3 regions of the Rahnella inusitata genome follow, and region 1 is predicted to be linked to each of the others. Evidence: predicted binding sites of a transcription regulator. Region 1 holds the regulator's gene; each other region holds the start of a gene.
What was found. The regulator Fur, encoded in region 1, represses iron uptake genes when iron is present. The targets are predictions, from matches to a motif close to ATAATAATGAGAACNACTATCAA.
Positions count from the first base shown of each region.

Region 2: the regulator Fur is predicted to act here: its motif matches at 3,813-3,835, upstream of feoA (ferrous iron transporter A).
Region 3: the regulator Fur is predicted to act here: its motif matches at 2,614-2,636, upstream of fes (enterochelin esterase).

Region 1 covers NZ_CP065024.1:3,743,969-3,748,988, reverse strand. Annotated here, with positions in the region: gene chiP (chitoporin ChiP) at 236-1,699, shown strand; gene chiQ (ChiQ/YbfN family lipoprotein) at 1,713-2,054, shown strand; gene fur (ferric iron uptake transcriptional regulator) at 2,360-2,815, opposite strand; gene fldA (flavodoxin FldA) at 3,130-3,657, opposite strand; gene I2123_RS17570 (methyl-accepting chemotaxis protein) at 4,077-5,020, shown strand, end outside.
Region 2 covers NZ_CP065024.1:669,761-674,780, forward strand. Annotated here, with positions in the region: gene I2123_RS03055 (LysR family transcriptional regulator) at 1-704, opposite strand, end outside; gene I2123_RS03060 (FeoC-like transcriptional regulator) at 775-1,014, opposite strand; gene feoB (Fe(2+) transporter permease subunit FeoB) at 1,023-3,341, opposite strand; gene feoA (ferrous iron transporter A) at 3,406-3,630, opposite strand; gene I2123_RS03075 (Tex family protein) at 4,044-5,020, opposite strand, start outside.
Region 3 covers NZ_CP065025.1:396,165-401,184, forward strand. Annotated here, with positions in the region: gene I2123_RS23605 (enterobactin synthase subunit F) at 1-887, opposite strand, end outside; gene I2123_RS23610 (MbtH family protein) at 928-1,170, opposite strand; gene fes (enterochelin esterase) at 1,157-2,491, opposite strand; gene I2123_RS23620 (TonB-dependent siderophore receptor) at 2,771-5,020, shown strand, end outside.

The sequences.
Region 1 (5,020 bases):
TTATTGTTATTTACTATTTTCTGGCTGTTTAATCCCTCCTGAGTCGTTTCTGTTACACTTTTTCATCTTTATGTGCACTTTGTCATACTTCAGAGAACAATGATTAATTACTCATTGATAATTCGCGTCGCGAAAAATACTCTTAACCTGCTTTTTACGGTTACGCCTCTGGCGGCCGCTTTTAATACCCGTTTGGGTTTTGCACCATCTTTTTTAGTCAAAATGAGGAATTTCTATGCACAAGCACCTTAACCGGGGCAGGGGATCGGCTTATCTGAAACCTGTGATGTACACTCTGGCTGGCACCTTACTGGGTGGCGGAATGACTTTTTCTCAGGAAGTCAGAGCGGAAGGCTTTATTGATGATTCCACGCTGACTGGCGGAGTTTATTACTGGCAGCGCGAGCGTGATCGCAAAGATCTGAATAAGACTAAAGAAGAAACCCGACCTGATGGCTCGAAAGTTACGGTCAACAACCCTGATTACGATAAATATGCCACTAACCTTTCTCACTCCACCGCCAACCTGAATCTGGATTTCTCCTCCGGTTATGCGTGGGATATGTTCGGTATCGACGTCGCAGCTTTTACTGCGATTGAGCTGGCTGAAGCCAGCGACAGCGGCCACCCGAACGAAATCGCGTTCTCTTCCAAAAACCACGCCTACGACGAAGATTACTCCGGCGATAAGGGCGGGGTCAGCCTGTACAAAGCCGCGGGTAAATTTAAATATGGCGGTTTCTGGGGACATGCGGGTTACATCCAGCCTACCGGGCAGACGCTGATCGCTCCGCACTGGAGCTTCATGCCGGGCACCTATCGCGGCGCGGAAGCCGGTTATAAACATGATTTCGGCGAACCGGGCGAGCTGAGTTTCTCTTACATGTGGGCGGACGAATACAAATCGCCGTGGCATCTGGAAATGGATGATTTCCGCCAGAATGACAAGAAAACCGGTGTCTCCTACATTCATTCCCTCGGCGCGAAATATGATTTTAAAAATGATTTCGTCCTCGAAGCGGCCTATGGCGAAGCGGAAAGCTACGTCGATCAGTACTTTGCCAAAGCGTCCTATAAGGCCGATCTGCTGGGCAATCCGCTGACCACCAGCTACCAGTTCTACGGTGCGGAAGACCGCATCAGCGACAAGAACGATCCGAACAGTTTGTATGACGGTCTCGCCTGGTTGCAGGCGCTGACATTCGGCTACACCACAGGCCAGTTCAACTGGCGTCTTGAAGGGACGATGGTCAAGGCAGAAGGGAATCAGGGGTATTTCCTGCAGCGTATGACACCGACTTATTCCTCATCTAACGGTCGTCTTGACGTGTGGTGGGATAACCGTTCTGACTTCAACGCCAACGGTGAAAAAGCGGTCTATGCCGGGGTGTTATACGATCTGGCGAAATGGGATCTGCCGGGCTTCGCGGTGGGCGGTTCTTACGTTTATGCATGGGACGCCAAGCCTAGCACCAATGCGGCTTATGACCAGAGCCAGCGCCTGAAAGAGAGCGCCTGGAGTCTGGACGCGCTGTACACCATTCAGGAAGGCCGCGCCAAAGGCACGCTGTTCAAACTGCATTACACCCAGTACGACAACCATTCGGATATCCCGAGCTGGGGCGGTGGTTACGGCAACATCTTCCAGGATGAAAAAGACGTCAAATTCATCGTTATCGCTCCATTCACTATTTTCTGAGGTCGCCATGTCGATGAATAAATTACTGATGATCGTTGTTACTTGCGTTTTCCTTGCAGGCTGTGCTCCGACAACGGCGCAAAAAGAAGACACCAAATTGCGTGAGGCCTACAGCGTCTGTATCAACAAGGCGGAAGGATCGCCAGACAAAATAGCCTCGTGCCAGACGGTTCTTGACGTCCTGAAACAGGAAAAAGCGCACAAGCAATTTGCCGAACAGGAAACAGTGCGGGTGGTGGATTACCAGCGCTGCCTTACCGCGCGTAAAACCGGGGACGGCCAGGCTTACGCCGACGACTGCGGCAAAATCTGGCAGGAAATCAGAGCGAATAATTCTCCTAAACCAACGAATTAAGGATGAGGTTGGAGATGGAAAAAATTCAGACTCAACGCACTGGCATCATTATGATGATACGCCAAAACCGCAAATTACCGGTGATGTCTGGATAAGCTCAGCCTCTGCCGAGGGGGCAGGCTTTCGCCGCGCAGAGCCGGTCACCGATAAGCTTTAAGCGAAACCGCATGAGGCTAAAAAAAAACGAAACCCCGGTTCTCCGGGGTTTTTTATATCTGATGTTCAGCGCTCAGGCCAAAAAAAAACCGCTTTTCAGCGGTTAGTTAAGGCTTTACGTTGACGGCAACTTCACCGAACCGGGCAGATTACTGCGCGGGTTTATCATTGTGCAAAGAATCATCTTCGCGGCAATCGCCTGCTTCACAGTGGCCGTACAAGTACAGGCTGTGGTTGGTCAGTTTGATGCCATGTTTCTTAGCGATTTCACGCTGACGACCTTCGATATATTCGTCGCGGAATTCAATCACGCGGCCACAATCTAAGCAGATCAGGTGGTCATGGTGATGTTGCTGGGTCAGTTCGAATACGGATTTGCCGCCTTCGAAGTTATGACGCGTTACGATACCGGCGTCATCAAACTGGTTCAGAACACGGTAAACCGTCGCCAGACCAATCTCTTCACCCATATCAATCAGTTGTTTGTACAGATCTTCCGCACTCACGTGATGACCTTCCGGCGCTTGCAGCACTTCCAGGATTTTAAGGCGCGGAAGCGTGACTTTTAAGCCGGCTTTCTTCAGTGCGGTGTTGTTGTCAGTCATGCGGATTCAGTCCTGTTACTATGTGCTAATCAAGTTGAGGCATGGAGCCTGTGGCATCAGCGGCACAAAAATGTTCGTTTAGGATCCTTCGTTTAACGGAAGTGTGCCGATCCCCTAAACGATTGCCTGTTAATAAAGATCACTAAATGCCGGTCACATCAGAGAATGCAACGACTTGATCGATAGAAAAAACAGATGAACTCAGTGTACCTTGATACTACTGAAAGTAACAATTTTGTTGTGGCTAAATTGTTAATTTCAGTAATAGTTTGGCCCTTCAATTGTAGAATAAATCCTCAGGGCCAACAGGGTTTTTAGCCAATAATTTCTGAAAGGCTTAATTCTTCTGTAATTTGCTTAACCCACGCATCAACGCGCTCATTGGTTAATTCAGGTTGACGGTCTTCGTCAATCGCCAGTCCGATGAAGTGTTTATCATCGGCCAGACCTTTAGAGGCTTCGAAATGATAGCCTTCTGTTGGCCAGTGACCCACAATCACCGCGCCGCGTGGCTCAATGATGTCGCGCACGGTGCCCAGTGCGTCACAGAAATATTCTGCATAGTCTTCCTGATCGCCACAGCCAAACAGCGCAACCAGCTTACCTTCGAAGTCGATCTCTTCCAGGCTTGGGAAGAAGTCATCCCAGTCACACTGGGCTTCACCGTAATACCAGGTTGGAATACCGATCAGCAAGATATCGAATTTTTCCAGATCCTCTTTGCTGCTCTTCGCAATGTCATGCACCTCAGCAACATCTTTACCCAGTTGTTTCTGGATCATTTTTGCGATGTTTTCGGTGTTACCTGTATCGGATCCAAAGAAGATTCCTACTACGGCCATAAGATGTCTAACCTCTTGTTCTCAATGATAAGCCCTGCATTGCAGGCAATAATAACGCTGATAATAGCAAACTTGCGGGGCGGAGAATATGCTTCCGCTCGCCTTCTTAACTGACGAATAAGTTTATCGGCCAAACTTTTTAAGTGTTATCGCCTTCGTGTCTTTTGAAAGTCTGTCTTTAACCTCAAAGTTATTGAGGTTAAAAGCAAAGTGAAGAAATAATCCGACACACTCCTTAAGTTTAAGCACGTCCAGCCGATAGATGATGCGAGAGCAATCTCAACATAATAAAGAAATCGATGCCCGGAGAGGTGTTCAAACATGTCCAGAGGCACCCGTCCGCTGGTTACGTGTCTTGATTCTCCGCATCCCCCTCAATCCTCAGACCAGAAACAGTCATGTTTCGAGAGAGGCATATCGTGCAGTTTTTGAAAAACATTACCATCAGGACCGCTTTATTAATCATTCTTGGCGTTTTTTGCGTCATGTGGGCCGGTGTATCGCTTTACACCGTCAACTCGCTTAACACATTGACCCAAAACACCAGGAACAGTTCCGAACTCGTCAACAATATGGCGCTGATCAGCAAAGGAAATGATCAGTATTTTCGCACCGTCACCCGCTTGAGCCGAGCCGTCTCACAGCTTCAGGCCGATCCGACCAAAGGGCCGGAAATTTTTGATACCGCAAAACAGTCTCTCGATGGCCTGACTCAGGCTCTGGCGGGATTTAAAGCCGCGGCACATCCGGGCCTGGAAGAATCTGCAGTTCAGGAGTTGCTTGCCAGCTGGGAGAGTCTCGTTGCCCAGGGTGTCACCCCGTTGTTTGAGGCTGCCAGCAGCAAAAATATCGATGTGTACAATCAGTTAGCGAACGCCACCGTTCCGCCACTGAGCCGTGATTTTGGCGCGGCAATGCAAAAAGTCAGCAACCAGATTGCGGTGGATTTCAGCACGGCACAAACGGAATCTAACCACCTGACCTACGTCAGCAAAGTGATTCAGATCACCGCATTTATTATCGGCCTGATAATTTTACTGCTGACCGATCGTTATCTGGTGATGGCGCTGGTGAAACCGCTGGATAAGATCCGCGATCAGTTTGCACTGATTGCCAGCGGTGACCTGACAAATCACATGGAAGAGTTTGGTAAAAACTGTGCCGGTAAGCTGATCCCGTTACTCAACATCATGCAGGCCAGTCTGGTAAACACGGTGCAAACCATCCGCAACTGTACCAACAACATCTATCAGGGGGCTTCTGAGATTTCTGCCGGTAATAACGATCTCTCTTCGCGTACGGAAGAGCAGGCCTCGGCGCTGGAAGAAACGGCGGCCAGCATGGAAGAACTGACCGCAACGGT
Region 2 (5,020 bases), 1.6 Mb from region 1:
ATTGAGAAAATGTCATTTACCCGCGTCACAATATCCGGCTCAAATCCGGCAATCTGAAATGCTTCCTGAAACCCGTGGTAAGTCGCGAATCCTTCGGCCAGTGAGACGAATTTTTCCTGTTTGAAATCCCGCAAATCCGCCGTGCCCTCGGTTGCCATTTCTGAACTGGCAGGCGCGGCGAGGAAAATATCATCCTGAAAAAGCGGCAGCTGATCGTAACGTTGGGCGTCGATACTGGAGTCGCTGGTGGAAATCAGGATGGCATCGAGCTGGCCGTCTTCCAGCTTGTGCAGCAAATCATTGTTCGAGCCCATCACCAGTTCCAGCTCAAGTTCCGGACGGCGCAGTTTCAGCCCCATGATGAGGCGCGGAATGGTTTCCAGCGTCAGGGAATACAGCGTGCCGAGCTTCAGGCTTTTGTCGCCAAATCCGGCGGCGCGCTGGGTGGCCTGAATGCCGTGTTCCATCTGTTCGATGACCTGCGTGGCGTGTTCCAGCAACGCTTCGGCGGCGGGCAGTGGTAACAGGTTGCGGCCTTTGTGGATGAACAGCGGACAGCGCAACCCTTCTTCCAGAGAATGTAGCGCACGATGCACGCTGACGCTGCTCAGTCCGAGCTGTTCGGCGGCGCGGCTGATGTTCTGCTTTTCCATGTAGGCGAGGAAAATTTCGAGTTTGCGGAAAGTGATTTCACTGTCGATCATACGGGTTCCTGCGGCGCAGTTGCGGCCTGAGGATAATAGCCGCAGTGCGGCTATTGAGAAAGGATTGGAATCAATGCGGGATGAGCTGATAGCTGACCGTCAGGCATTTTTTGCCTTCGGCGCAGCTTTTGCAGCCGCCGGAGAGGCAGCTGTCGTCGGCGTCGATGGCTTCGGCTTTGCGCATGGCGACCAGCCTTTCAAGCATCGCCTGCACCAGTGGCTGCGGGGTATTGAGTTGCAGACTAAGCTGGCGGGCATCCGCCCGGCCAGCCAGTGCGAGACTGTCGCGTACCTCAATCAGAGTGGCCATCATATCTCCTAGTGGCAATCGCTGCCGGTCGCGGGTTCACAGCAGGCCGCCGCTTTACGCGGTTGCAGATGCAGGCTAACGCGGCTGCGGGCGTTGCGCAGGGCGATAAGCACCAACGCGTTAAAGGCCAGCACGATTAGAATGATGGTCATACTGTGTCCCGGATGATCGCGGAAGGTGGCTGCCTGATAGAACAACGTTGCCAGAGAATAGGCGACGTTCAGCCCCCAGAAGATCGAGAAGGTCATCCAGCTGCGGCTGGTTTCACGGGCAATCGCCCCCATCACGGACACGCAAGGTACGTAGAGCAGCACGAAGATCAGATAGCTGTAGGCCGAAATCGCTGAGCCAAATTTGTTGCTCATGACGCCCATCGAGCTGACGCCCATTTCGCCGTCGCCTTTACTGGCTTCGATCGGGTTAGACAGCACACTGATGCTGAATGTGTCTTTCAGCCCCTGCCAGGTCTCTTTCACCGCGCCGCCCAGTTCATCCACCAGGTTAAAATTCGCCGCATCAAATTCTTCATTGGTGATGTGTTCGGCGGTGTAAAGGGTGTTCAGCGTACCGACCACCACTTCTTTCGCCATCGCACCGGTCACCAGACCGACGGTTGCCTGCCAGTTGTCACTGTGCACACCCATCGGCGCGAGCACCGGCGTCAGCACTTTACTGACCGAGGCCAGCGCCGAATCATTGATGTTATTCACCGCGTTGCCGCTGAACGAGAAGCTGTTCAGTGCGCCGATGAAAATACTGGCGATGACGATGACTTTACCGGCGCGCAGCACGAAACCTTTCAGACGCTGCCAGGTTTGCAACAGCAGGCTTTTCAGATGCGGAACGTGATACACCGGCAGTTCCATCACGAACGGTGACGCTTCGCCGCGCATGATGGTGTATTTGAGCAGCAGGCCGGTGAGGATGGCGACCACAATGCCCAACAAATACAGTGAGAAGACGATGGAGGCGCCGTCCTGCCCGAAGAACGCTGCGGAGAAAACGGCGAAGATAGCCAGACGTGCGCCGCAGGACATAAACGGCGCCATCATGACGGTGATCAGGCGTTCGCGCGGGGCGTCCAGCGTACGCGCACCCATAATCGACGGAACGTTACAGCCGAACCCGACAATGAGCGGCACGAAGGATTTGCCGGGCAGGCCAAGCGCCTGCATCAGCCTGTCCATCACGAACGCGGCGCGCGCCATGTAACCGGAATCTTCAAGGAAGGAGAGGAACAGATACATCATGCCGATTTGCGGCACCAGCGGCAGAACGGTGTTGATCCCGCCGCCCACGCCCTGCGCGAGGAAAATGGTCAGCCATTGCGGGAAGTGCAGGGTAAAACCAATCCACTGCATGCCCTGAATGAAAATCGCCGCGGAACCAATATCGAAAATCGGTTGCAGCGCACCGCCGATGTTGATCGCCAGAACGAACATCAGGTACATCACCAGCAGGAAAATCGGTACGCCGAGGAAACGGTTGAGGATCACGCGGTCCAGCACCTGCGTCAGTTTATTCGGCGCGGTGAGGTGCGAGTTGCTGATTTCAGCACTCAGCTGGGCAATGGACTGATAGCGCGCATCGGCGATCAGCAGCGCCGGATCGTCCAGCTCCTGTGCTGCCAGCCGCGCTTTCACTTCCGGCAGCAGCTGTTGCGCGTTACCGGCGTGGGTCTGGCTGTAGATATCGCCTTCAAGAATTTGCAAAGCCAGCCAGCGGCGTTGTTGCAGCGCCATCTCTGACGGCATGGCGGCGGCCAGCACGTCCACTTCCTGTTGCAGCAGCGGAGGGTAGGTCACGCGCGCAAGCGTCGTGGCCGGTGGCAACGAGTCGATGGCCGTTTTCAGTTCTTTAATGCCGGAGGCGCGGGTAGATACCAGTGCGATCACCGGGCAGCCCAGACGCGCAGACAGCGCCGGGATATCGATATTGATGTTCTGGATTTTGGCGATGTCGAGCATGTTCAGCGCGACGATGCACGGAATGCCGAGCTCGAGCAGTTGCAGTGTCAGGTAAAGATTGCGCTCAAGGTTGGAGGCATCCACAACGTTAATCATCAGGTCGGCATCGCCGCTGAGAATGTAGTGGCAGGCAATCTGTTCGTCGAGCGAGGTTTGTTCGGAGATGGTGGTCAGGGAGTAAGTGCCCGGTAAATCCACCAGCGTGATTTTGTGATCTTCGGTGGCGAACTGGCCTTCTTTGCGTTCGACAGTCACGCCCGCCCAGTTACCCACGCGCTGGCGTGAACCGGTCAGCTGATTAAAAAGGGTGGTTTTACCTGAGTTGGGATTACCAATCAGGCCAATGGTCAGTGCTTTCATACGTTCAGATCTACGTGTGAGAAAGGAGAAACGCGCAGGGGATCAGTGTGACCCGCGCAAAAAGTCAGGCCAGTATTTCGAGCTTGAGCAGATCGAGATCTTTTCTGCGCACAACCAGACTGGTGCGGCGTGTCTCGATTTGCACCGGATCGCCCATCGGTGCGACGCGGATAATGTTGAAGAACGACCCAGGCAGCATGCCCAGTGACAGCAGTTTCTGGCGGTACGCCGGGCTGATTTCATGAGAAAAGCCGGTGATTTTGTAAGCACGTTGTGACTGAAGTTGCATGAGTTCCTCGCGAAGCGATCGGGTTTGTGGGGGCCGCGTTGCCAAAGCTACGCCGCGCTTCCGTGCCCGGTTATTCCACTTAAGTGCGAATTATGTTGCAAAAAAAACTGCTCAGAAATTGTCCCTGGTGTGCAAATGCCAGCGTATTGCTGACGGCGTACTGAATACGCAAAGTAGTACAAACGAAAATAGTTATCATAATTACTACGCATGGCGAGACAAAAAGAAAAGAGGCGTGCCTCTTCACGGATGTCCCTACCGCGTCGCTATCCTATGCCTGTGCAATCTCTGATTTATTGATTTACCGCAGTGATTGATTCATTAGGAGAGACTTTAAAAAGTGTCGAAAAAAAGTACATAAAAAAAGCCGCTAAAATTCAGCGGCTTTCGTTTAATGGCTTAAAACGTAAAAGTTAACGTTTTTTACCCATTGCGGCGGCCAGTGCATCCGCCATTGCATTATTCCCCGCCGGAGCCGCATTGCGACCCGCTGGCTTGTTTTGCGTCGGACGTTTCTGCCCATCGCGATTGTCACCTGCGGCTGGCGCGGAAGAACGACGCCCCGGCGCTTCGCCCGGTTGCTCATCCAGACGCATGGTCAGCGCGATACGTTTGCGTTGCAGATCGACTTCCATCACTTTGACTTTAACGATATCGCCGGCTTTCACCACAGTATGCGGATCTTCGACGAATTTGTTTGCCAGAGACGAAATGTGCACCAGCCCGTCCTGATGAACGCCGATGTCCACAAATGCGCCGAAGTTAGTCACGTTGGTGACCGAACCTTCAAGGATCATGCCTGGCATCAGGTCATTCATGGTTTCCACGCCATCGGCAAAGGTTGCAGTTTTAAACTCAGGGCGCGGATCGTGCCCCGGTTTTTCCAGCTCTTTGATGATGTCGGTAACGGTCGGCATACCAAACTTGGCGTCGGTGAATTCACTGGCTTTCAGGCCGCGCAACGCGTTCGAATCGCCCATCAGATCTTTTAGGGCCAGCTGTGTCGCCGCCAGAATGCGCTCCACCACCGGATAGGTTTCCGGGTGAACCGTAGAGGCGTCGAGCGGGTTGTCACCATGGTTGATACGCAGGAAGCCCGCGCACTGCTCGAAGGCTTTCGGCCCCAGACGGCTGACTTTCAGCAGCTGTTCACGGTTGCGGAACTGACCGTTCTCATCGCGCCAGTTGACGATATTCTGCGCCATCATGCGGGTCAGACCGGCCACGCGGGTCAGCAGCGGCACGGACGCGGTGTTGAGATCCACACCCACGGCGTTTACGCAGTCTTCCACCACGGTATCGAGCTTTTTCGCCAGCTGTGACTGGCTGACGTCGTGCTGATACTGGCCGACACCGATGGATTTCGGATCGATTTTCACCAGTTCGGCCA
Region 3 (5,020 bases), on a different contig from region 1:
ATAGCCACCGGCAAAACGTTGATCACCGGCCCGGTTGCGCACAATGCCGCCGAGCCCATACGGCGCATAAAGATAAAACCGCTGCAAAAAGCCGTCTGACCACTGAGACGTGATACCCAAAGCGCCAACAGGGCGATGGCGATATCGCTGGCCGTCAGTTGCTGCGCCGTCTCCATCCCGACCAGCGCAGCGATCTGCGCGGCCTCGCAATGACATGACAGCCGGTGCAGACGCACGGAAGGCACCTGCCCGGCGAGAGGCTGCGGGCAGACGGTTGCAGGCGCGGGCAGCGTTTTGGCTTTTTCGCGCCAGAATGCGGCGTCACGTGTAAACGCCGGACTTTGCTGATAGTGCGCATACTCCTCAACCACGTCGCGAAAGGGTGCAAACGGCGAAATGACCGGTGTCCGCCCCTGTGATATCGCGGTGTAAAGTTGGGCAATACGACGGGCGATAGCAGTAAAGCTGAACCCATCGACCTGAATATGATGATAACGCTGATACCAGAACCAGCGCGCGTTATTGATCCGCATAAGCACATGCCGGTGCAGCATTTTACCGCTGAGAATGCGCCGTTCTTGCGCCAGATCCTGACGCATTAAGTTCAGCGCGGCCTGTTCAGGATCCGCGGACTGACGCAGGTCGATGCACTCCGGGGCAAAAGCCGGTGACGGCGCGCACGGTGTTTGCAACGCAATGCCGTCACGCTCTTCAAAGCGCATCGTGAGGGTATCGGCTTCGTTCAGCCCCTGAACAATCGCCTGCAACATCGCATCAGCGTCAAGCGCGCCATCAATTTCAATATAATGCGCGACAGTGTAAGCGTTACCGTGCGGCGAAAGCTGATCCGCCATCCAGATACCGGGTTGCGCCGCCACCAGCGGCATCGCGCAGTCAGTCTGACTGGCTACGGGTAATACGGACGTGTCAGACACCGGCAGCCTCCTGTTTTGCAACGGTCACATCATGCAGACGCAGCGAGTGCGGACGCATATCGCGCCAGTGTTTTTCCAGCCATTCAGCACAGTGCGTTCTGACTGAGGGACCGAAGGCTATGCGCCATCCGTCAGGCACCGCGAGCGCTTCCGGCCACAGGCTGTACTGTTGTTCATCATTGATCAGCACGCAGCAGACCGCCTTGTCGTCATCAAACGGATTACAATTTTCCAAAGCATTCTCCCTGCGGTTCATGCGCGGGTTGAGTCGCGACAAAATGTGGCGACCACAACATCGCCAGGCCGTCCATCAGTCCCCCGCGCCAGCACAGCGCATCATGCCCGCCCGCCACGGCGCGGTAATGCACCTGATGCGAAGACGTGTGGAGCAACGTCACCAGTTGCTGATTCATCCGGTGGATCAACGGCTCGTGCACGCCCGCTTCCAGAAAGATTTTCAGCGGCGCGCCCTTTCCGACGCCCTCTTCTATCTGACGCAAAAGCCAGCCCGACGCCTCGCCAGACTGACCCCGCTGTGGCCACCAGAATGAGCCGGACTGACTCAGCGCACAGCCAAACGTCTGCGGCCAGTGCAGGCAGGCGTAAAGGGAAGAAAGGCCGCCAAAACTTTGACCAGCGATGACGGTGGTTTCCGGCGAATCACGAAAAGGTGCCCACGCGCGCAGTTGCGGGAGAAGCTCTTCCTGCACCGCCACCCAGAAATCGGCATTGCAGGTCAGCTCGCGGCTGCGATGTTCGGTGTCGATCACCTCAATCAGCAGATAGACCGCTTCCGGCAGCGCGCCCTGCTCCGTCAGCTGATGCAGCGGTTCCCAGACCGGCATCTGCTGGGACCAAAACTGGCCGTCGAGCAGGATAGCCAGCGGACGCGACGCAGGATCGTTTTCACCGGTGGTGTAAGCCCAGACGGTGCGGCTGTTGCCAAGGCGCGGGCTATGCCACTGGTGTTTTTGTAAGACGGTGGGCGGCGCAGGCGTGCACAGGCCGCAACCGGTGGCGAAGTGGTCGAAATCACGCCAGGCAGGTTGCGGCGGTGCATCCGGCATATGCAGCCCGGACACGGGGTGTCCCCGGCCACCGGACCAGCTGCGGCGGGCATTGAGAAGATCGGAAGTGGCGGTCTTAAAGCGGTCACGCCACCAGTGGCGTAGTGCCATCATATTGGCGCGGGGATCGTCATCCTGCGGGGAAAAAGACCGGCTTTCGGTGGAAGGCATAAAGCTGTAGCTTCCGCGCCAGCCCGCTTCCATTTCTGTTTGCCAGAACCAGACATCGGTGCCACTCAGACGTTGCAAACTGCGCGGAGGGTTGGGCTGATGATGATCCGTTTTGCCGGTAATATTGATCCACACGCGCTGATACGCCGAGGAAAACTCACTGCCCTGCGGGTCGCGCCAGAAGAAAGTCACCTTCCAGTTTCCCCGTCCGGTGGATTCAATCCAGGGCGTTCCGCGTCGGGCAATATCCAGCCACCAGCGGTCACTTCCCGCATGCTGACTTGCCAGAAGTGTGCCACTTTCAGACTCTGGTTCCATTTTAAACGTCCCTAATACCGTTGTGGTTGTTTTGTTTAACATACCAATAACTTAATAATTTATAACGAGTTACATCATCAAGAAATTTGTCAGGATTGAGTCAAACGATAAAGGGAATGGTATTGATAATTGTTTGCATTTGCAATAGTGTGTGTCAGCCCATCAGGGTTGGGCAGTTTTGACGACACACACGACAACCGATCCCACCACTGGTTTTTACCTCTTTACATGCAGCCTGTGCAGCCAGCGGTTAACGGATATACCGGACCAGGAACGCAAATGAACAACAAATTGTCACACTACTCTTTAGCGACACTTTTAGGATTAGGCCTCGGCGCCACCACTTTTTCGACCTCTGTTAGCGCCGCGACGGCGCCTGCCCCCACTGCTGAAAATACGTCGGAAACGGCTGACAGCAGTGAAACCACAGATGCCCGTGGCGACACCATTATGGTCACCGCCGCCCAGCAGAATTTACAGGCACCGGGCGTCTCGACCATTACCGCAGATGAGATAAAAAAACGGCCTCCGGCGCGCGATATCAATGAACTTATCCGCACCATGCCCGGCGTCAACCTGACCGGTAATTCCACCAGCGGCCAGCGCGGCAATAATCGTCAGATTGATATTCGCGGGATGGGTCCGGAAAATACCCTGACGCTGATCGACGGTTTGCCGGTCACCAGCAGAAACTCAGTCAGACAAGGCTGGCGCGGCGAGCGTGACACCCGTGGCGACACCGCCTGGGTTCCGCCGGAAATGATTGAACGTATCGAAGTGATCCGTGGCCCGGCGGCGGCACGTTACGGCAACGGTGCGGCAGGCGGCGTGGTGAATATCATCACTAAACGCGATACCAAAGAGCTGCACGGTTCATGGAATACCTACATGAATATGCCGCAGCACGATGACGAGGGTTCGACCAAACGTACCGATTTCAGCCTTTCCGGCCCGCTCGGCGATCAGTTCAGCTTCCGCCTGTTTGGTGGCTACAGTAAAACGCAGGCTGATGCTCAGGACATCAATCAGGGGCACCAGTCACTGCGCACCGGCACCTACGCCGATACCCTGCCAGCGGGACGTGAAGGGGTCATCGATAAAAATATCAATGGCCTGCTGCGCTGGGATTTCGCGCGAATGCAGTCACTGGAATTTGAAGCGTCAAGTGGCCGTCAGGGCAACCTTTATGCCGGTGATACGCAAAATACCAACACCAGCGATCTGGTGAAAAGCATGTACGGTGAAGAGACTAACCGGATTTATCGTCAGTCCTATGCCGTCACTTATCGCGGCGGCTGGGACAACGGGGTGACCACCACTAACTACGTTCAGTACGAAAAGACCAAAAACTCGCGCATGAACGAGGGTCTGGCTGGCGGCACCGAAGGTATTTTTGCCAATGACGGATTCAGCACCACCAATCTGACAGATGTGCTGCTGCACAGTGAAGTCAGCGTGCCTTTCGATTTCATGATCCCGCAGACCGCGACACTGGGTACGGAGTGGAATCAGCAAAAAATGAAAGATCCCTCCTCTAATACCCAGGCGATGCTCGGTGGAACCATTGATGGCGTAGACAGTGCCAACCGCAGCCCGTACTCCTCGGCAGAGATTTTCTCGTTATTTGCTGAAAACAACATGGAGCTAACGGACAGCACCATGCTGACGCCGGGCCTGCGCTTTGATCATCACTCGATCGTCGGTAACAACTGGAGCCCGTCCCTGAATCTCTCTCAGGAACTGGGTGACGACTTCACGCTGAAAATGGGGATCGCCCGCGCCTATAAAGCGCCAAGTCTCTACCAGACAAACCCGAACTATGTGCTGTACAGCAAAGGTCAGGGCTGCGCGGCCAGCGCTGGCGGCTGCTACCTGCTGGGTAATGACGATCTGAAAGCTGAAACCAGCATCAATAAAGAGATCGGGCTGGAATTCCACCGCAACGGTTATCAGGCCGGTGTGACCTACTTCCGCAATGATTATCGCGACAAGATCGAAGCGGGATATCTGCCGAGCGGCACCTCAACCAATGGTAAAACCGACGTATATCGCTGGGAAAATGTGCCTAAAGCGGTAGTTCAGGGGCTGGAAGGAACGCTGAATATTCCGGTGACAGAGACCGTCACGTGGAATAACAACGGCACTTACATGATTGAGAGCAAGAACAAAGAGACCGGCGATTATCTGTCGATCATTCCTGAGTTCACGATCAACTCCACGCTGAGCTGGCAGACAACGGAAGACCTCTCACTGCAATCCACCATGACCTGGTATGGCCGTCAGAAGCCGAAGAAATACAACTACAAAGGTGAAGCAATCAGCGGCAGCGAAAAACAGGAAGTCAGCCCTTACGCGGTGTTTGGCCTGAGCGGGACTTATACGGTGAACAAGTATGTCAGCGTCACCACCGGGATCGACAACTTGTTCGATAAACGTCAGTTCCGTCAGGGCAATGCCCAGACCGTCGGCAATGCCACCACCAACGCCTATATGTACGGTGCAGGTGCAGCCACTTACAACGAACCAGGC